One region of the Kitasatospora sp. NPDC057595 genome, then DNA from elsewhere that is predicted to be linked to it. Evidence: predicted binding sites of a transcription regulator. Region 1 holds the regulator's gene; the other holds the start of a gene.

Region 1 (3,204 bases):
CCTCTTCAGCGGCACCCAGGGCGGCAACACCGGCGGCCTCGGGGACGTCTTCGGCGGCCTGTTCAACCGCGGCGGCCGGCAGGCCCAACCGCGGCGCGGCGCCGACGTCGAGACCGAGGTGACGCTCTCCTTCGAGGAGGCCGTCGACGGTGCCACCGTCCCGCTGCGGATGACCAGTCAGGCCCCCTGCCGGCTGTGCAACGGCACCGGCGCCAAGTCCGGCACCACCCCGCGGGTCTGTCCGACCTGCGTCGGCTCCGGCACCGTCAGCCGCGGCCAGGGCGCCTTCGCGCTCTCCGAGCCCTGCCGGGACTGCCGCGGCCGCGGCATGATCGTCGACGACCCGTGCCCGGACTGCCACGGCAGCGGCCGCGCCAGCTCCGCCCGCACCATGCAGGTCCGGATCCCGGCCGGCGTCCAGGACGCCCAGCGGATCCGGCTCAAGGGCAAGGGCGCCCAGGGCGAGCGCGGCGGCCAGCCCGGCGACCTGTACGTCAGCGTCCACGTCGACTCCCACCCCGTCTTCGGACGCAAGGGCGACAACCTGACGGTGACCGTCCCGGTCAGCTTCCCCGAGGCCGCCCTCGGCGGCACCATCGAGGTGCCGACCCTGAACGGCCCGTCGGTGAAGCTCAAGCTGCCGCCGGGCAGCGCCAACGGCCTCACCCTGCGGGCCCGCGGCAAGGGCGCCACCCGCAAGGACGGCACCCGCGGCGACCTCCTGGTCACCGTGGAGGTCGTGGTGCCCCAGAGCGTCACCGGCGATGCGCTGACCGCCCTGGAGCAGTACCGCGAGGCGACCGCCTCCGACGACCCACGAGCCGCTCTCTTCCGGGCGGCGGAGGGAGCGTGACGACCAGATGACCCCCGACGACCCCATCGGCCCCGGCCTGGGCGAGGGCCTGCCCGGTGGCGGCGGCGCCCGCCGCACCACCCGCCGGACCGCCCCGCAGCCCCAGTACGTGCTGACCGAGGACACCCCGGTCTACGTGATCTCGGTGGCCGCCGAGCTCTCCGGCCTGCACCCGCAGACGCTCCGTCAGTACGACCGGCTCGGCCTGGTCTGCCCCGACCGCACCGCCGGGCGCGGGCGCCGCTACTCCGCGCGCGACATCCAGCAGCTGCGCGAGGTCCAGCGGCTCTCCCAGGACGAGGGCATCAATCTGGCCGGCATCAAGCGGATCATCGAACTGGAGAACCAGGTCACCGCGCTCCAGTCCCGGATAACCGAGCTGGTCGACTCCCTGGAGGGCGCCGCCACCGCGCTCCAGCAGCGCGAGGCCACCATCCACGCCTCCTACCGCCGCGACCTCGTCCCCTACCAGCCGCCCACCCCGCACTCCAGCGCCCTCGTCGTCTGGCGTCCCAAGCGCTGACGGCCCCTGTCGCCACCGCGCACCGCCGCCGGTTTCCCCCTGGCCGGGGGGTGCCGGCGGCACGGCGTTGGTGAGAGAGTGTTGAGGACCTGGACCGAACCGCCGGTCAACGGATCCCGGCCGCCGCGACACGCCGTACCTCTAGGATCGCCGATGAGGCGGCGTGGCCCGTGCCCCTGTTGACCGCTTCCGCCGGTCGATGACAAGGAGACGAGAATGAACGGTCGGGAGCAGAGCGGCGCCGCGGCCGGAGCGCCGCGGATTCTCTCGACCGATGCCCGGGAACTCTATTTGGCCGTCCTCCGCAAGGACGGCAGAATTGCCCGGAAAGGAAACGACCCGGACGAATCACAGGTGTTCGACGAACTCCTGTCGATCGGTCTCCTGGTTCCGGATCTGGACGAACCGCGCATGCTGATCGCGGCCGATCCGGCCCAGCTGTCCGCCAGTCTGAGCCTCACCTGGCAGCGGCAGGCCCTGGAACATTTGTCCCGCGCCGTCTCGCTTCCGACCGAACTGGCCGAACTGGCCGAGGAATTCCACTCGCCGGGCCAGAGCGGCGGGCAGATCGAGTACGTCCGGGGCAAGGCCCTCATCAACCAGCGGGTGCGGCAGTCCACGGCCGGCGGGCTGGAGGAGGCGCTGGCGATGCAACCCGGCGGCCCGCGACCACCGGACGTCCTGGCCGCGAACCTGGAGAGCGACCTGGAGGTCCTCCGGCGCGGCGCGACGATGCGGACGATCTATCACGCCAGCACGCGGTACCACCAGCCCACCCGCGACTACGTCACCACGCTGGCCGCCGCCGGGTGGCAGTTCAGAACGCTCGACGAGCCCTACACCCGGCTCATCATCATCGACCGGCGCATCGCCGTCATCCCGGTCGATGATGACATGAGCCTGGCTGCCTTCATACACGACCAATCAGTCATCGAATACCTGGCCGAGGAAGTGTTCGAGCGGAACTGGGGCCGCGCACTCGAATTCGACGGCCACCCGGCAGTACCGCGCCAAGTGGTATCGAGGCTACGGCAGACCATCATCGAACTGCTGCTCTCGGGAACGAATCACCGAGTCATCGCGCGCCGCCTGGGGATCAGCGAGAGAACGCTCGCCCGGCACATCGCCGAAATGCGCGAGGACTACAACGTGGATTCCCTGTTCCAGCTCGGCTACGTTCTCGGACGGGCCGCCAACGAGGACGACCCCCACGCGTAGCGCGTCCACCGCTCCCGGCCGCGCGTCCACGCGCCGGCACCGGAACCGCGGGCGGCTCAGGTCCAGTTGATGTCGGCGTCGGTGAGGGCCGCGACATGCTCGCTCCGCCCGGTCTCGGCGGACTGCCCCTGCGGCACGCCGGCCCAGGCGATCACCAGGGCCGCCACACCCATGACGAGCGGAAGCAGAACCTTCCGGCCGGATCGGCGCATACGAGACATACGCACATCACTTCCTCTGAATGGATCAGCCACCGGACATCTAGAACGAACGTCCACTCATGGTGCCGTACAACACGGCCCGGTGTCACCATGCTTCCGCCGCCCAGTGCGTCATCTCCCTGCCAGGCATCCAGATGACACCACGCAAACCTGGACGGGGCAGCGGTCACCGATGGACGATCAGTTCGCTCTCGATGGTCCATTGCAGGCTCGCCAAACTTGCCAATGTACCTTCAAATTCTCTGTTCAACCAACGATTCCCCAAGCCCTGTCAGCTGAGCAGCCCTCACCAACAGCATCTGCCGACACCAACCACCCCGGTCGGCCATTCCCCCGGAGTCGACATGACCGAGCCCTACCTGCGTCACCACGACAGCCAGGCCCATGAG
Region 2 (3,204 bases), on a different contig from region 1:
CAGACCTCGGCCAGCAGCTGCTCGCGGGTGAGCACGGCGCGCGGCTGGGCGGCCAGGCAGGCGAGCAGGTCGAACTCGGTCGGCGTCAGGTGGACGTCGCCCGAGGCCAGCCGGACCCGGCGCTGCACGTGGTCGATCTCCAGCTCGCCGAAGCGCAGGCTGCCCAGCGCGGGCGTGCGGGCGGCCTGCTGGGCGCGCTCGACGCGGCGCAGCAGCACATTGACCCGGGCGGCCAGTTCGCGCATGGAGAAGGGCTTGGTCATGTAGTCGTCGGCGCCGACGCCGAGGCCGACCAGCAGGTCCGTCTCGTCGTCCCGCGCGGTGAGCATCAGGACCGGTACCGGGCGCTGGGCCTGGATCCGGCGGCACACCTCCAGGCCGTCGAAGCCGGGCAGCATGATGTCGAGGACGACGAGGTCGGGCTGCCAGGTGTGGAAGCCGTCGACGGCGCCCGGGCCGTCGTGGGCCACGGCGACCTTGAAGCCCTCCGCGCCCAGCCGGGCCGCGATGGACTCGGCGATCGTGGGCTCGTCCTCGACCACCAGCACTCTGCGCTGACTGCTCACCGTGCCGCCGGCGTTCTGGTTGTCCTGCTGAATTTCTGTCACGGTCACGCCACCGCCCCCAGGGCTGCGGGCCGGCCACCTGTGGGGATGGCGAAGGCTCCGCTCGTAGTCTTGTTCCGTCGTGGACTGTGCCGGGTCCGCCGTCCCGTCGCGTGCGCGGTGCCGGCGAGCGGGCGTGCGCCGCTCACTTGTCCCGCACACCTCGCAGCGTACGGACAGCGGGTGATTCCCGGCAGGTGGACCGGACATTTCCGGCCCGCGGGCCGGCTTGCCGGGCCGGCCGTCGGGCCCACTCGGAAGTGGGCACGGGCCGATACCTTACCCGGCGTTTTTTCACTCCGTAACGGTACGTATGCACATCGATCGACGCCAAGGCGCCGGTCAGCGGGGACGGGCACCGGTATAGGGGGAGAAGGTATGGACCAATTCGACCACCCCTCGATCCCCCCGCGCCCAGCGTTCTCCCAGCGTGCTCCCAGCCGCCGGCCGTACCGTGGCCACGACAAATCACGGGGGGTGGGATTTCCGGTACGCGCCGGAACGTTGGACACGCGCGGGGGCGACGGTCACGGGCGGCGGAGCGGAGGCGGCATGACGGAGCGACAGGTGCGCGCCGGGCGCGGCGGTCCGCCGTACGGGATGCTCCGGCACGGTCTGCGGGCCGGGGCGGCCGACTGGCTGCTGGCCCGGGTGCCGACCCCGCGGCGCAATCCCTTCGCGCTGGGCTACCTCGCCGTGGTCGGCGTCACCACCACCTTCGCCCAGCTGGCCGACCCGGACCTCGTGCTGCGGCTCCAGGAGGCGTCCAGCTCGGACGGGCACAACCTGCTCCAGCACCCGCTGCGCGCGCTGCTGCTGAGCGGCTTCTGGGTGGCCGGCCCGAACTGGGTGCCCTACCTGTGGGCCTTCGCCCTCACCGTCGCGCCGCTGGAGCGCCGGGTCGGCCCCGTCCGGGCGGCCGCCGTCTTCGCCGCCGGGCACATCGGCGCCACCCTGCTCTCCCAGGGCGTGGTCGTCGTCGGGGTGGAGGCCGGGCGGCTGGAGCCGGCCGCGATGGACTACCTGGACATCGGCGTCAGCTACGGCGTGCTGGCCAGTCTCGGCGCGCTGGCCGGGCTGCTGCGGCCGGGCGGGCGGGTGGTCGCGCTCGGACTGGCCGCCGCGCTGATCGCCGGGCAGATCGCCGAGGACCGGGACCTCGTCACCGGGGTCGGTCACCCGGCGGCGCTGCTGGCCGGGGTGGCGCTGTGGCGGTGGCTGCGCCGCTGGGACGGGCACCGGCCGCGCCGCAACCGGCTCGGAGCGTTCGCCGGGCGCCCCCGTTCGGCTTCCGCGCCGGCCTCCGCGCCGGCTTCCGGGGCGGGGCGGGGTGCGGTGCTGGAGCGGCTCTGAGCCGGGGCCGGTCCCGTTTTTGACGGCCCGGCCGGGACTCCTCGGCCGTTCGCTCACGGCGAACGCGGCCCGGGGAACATCCGGCGGCCGCGAAGCCTTAGTCAGGTCGACTCAAGTTCGCTGACTGGGGAGAGATCATGGCATCGACGTCCACACCGCTCACCCTGCCCGTGCTGCCGCTCGACGACGAGGTCGTCCTGCCGGGCATGGTCGTTCCGCTGGACCTGAAGGACACCGAGGTCCGCGCCGCCGTCGAGGCCGCGCGCGCCGCCGCCCCCGGCAGCACCGGCAAGCCCCAGGTCCTGCTGGTGCCGCGGGTGGACGGCTCGTACGCGGCGGTCGGCACCCTCGCCACCGTCGAGCAGGTCGGCCGGCTGGCCGACGGCCCCAATGCGATCGGGCAGCCGGCCGCGCTGGTGCGCGCGGTGCGCCGGGTGCGGATCGGCGTCGGCACCACCGGGCCCGGCGCCGCGCTCTGGGTGGAGACCACGCCGTTCCGGGAGTCCTCGGTCGGCACCCCGGTGGCCGGGCGGGCCGCCGAGCTGGTCAAGGAGTACAAGAACCTGTCCACCCAGTGGCTGCGCAAGCGCGGCGCCTGGCAGATCGTCGACCGGGTGGCCGCCATCGAGGGTGTCGGCGAGCTCGCCGACAACATCGGCTACGCGTCCTTCGTCACCGCCGAGCAGAAGCTCAAGGTGCTGCTGGAGGCCGACCAGGTCGCGCGACTGGAGTACGCGCTCGGCCTGCTCCGCGACCACCTCGCCGAGGAGGAGGTCAACGACACCATCCGCAAGGACGTCGAGGAGGGCGTGGCCAAGCAGCAGAAGGAGTTCCTGCTCCGCCGCCAGCTGGAGGCCGTCCGCAAGGAGCTGGCCGAGCTGAACGGCGACCCGGCCGACGAGGAGGAGGACTACCGCGCCCGGGTGGAGGCCGCCGACCTGCCGGAGAAGGTCCGCGAGGCCGCGCTCAAGGAGGTCGACAAGCTGGAGCGCTCCAGCGACCAGTCGCCCGAGGGCTCGTGGATCCGCACCTGGCTGGACACCGTCCTGGAGCTGCCCTGGAACGAGCGCACCGAGGACTCCTACGACATCGCCGGCGCCCGCGCGGTGCTGGACGCCGACCACGCCGGCCTGGCCGACGTGAAGGAGCGGATCGTCGAGTACCTGGCCGTCCGCAAGCGCCGGGCCGACCAGGGGCTCGGCCTGGTGGGCGGGCGCCGCGGCGGCGCGGTGCTGGCCCTGGTCGG

The links. Region 1 encodes HspR, which represses chaperone genes until heat shock. Its sites were predicted from a motif close to TTGAGNNNNNNNNNCTCAA; they were not measured.
Region 2: the regulator HspR is predicted to act here: its motif matches at 2,055-2,073, upstream of lon (endopeptidase La).

What each region holds. Positions count from the first base shown of each region.
Region 1 is NZ_JBHVGL010000009.1:225,174-228,377, reverse strand. It holds gene dnaJ (molecular chaperone DnaJ) at 1-853, shown strand, start outside; gene ACFU9E_RS16725 (heat shock protein transcriptional repressor HspR) at 861-1,376, shown strand; gene ACFU9E_RS16720 (LuxR family transcriptional regulator) at 1,593-2,594, shown strand; gene ACFU9E_RS16715 (hypothetical protein) at 3,160-3,204, shown strand, end outside.
Region 2 is NZ_JBHVGL010000019.1:1,994-5,197, forward strand. It holds gene ACFU9E_RS25735 (response regulator transcription factor) at 1-608, opposite strand, end outside; gene ACFU9E_RS25740 (rhomboid-like protein) at 1,158-1,958, shown strand; gene lon (endopeptidase La) at 2,096-3,204, shown strand, end outside.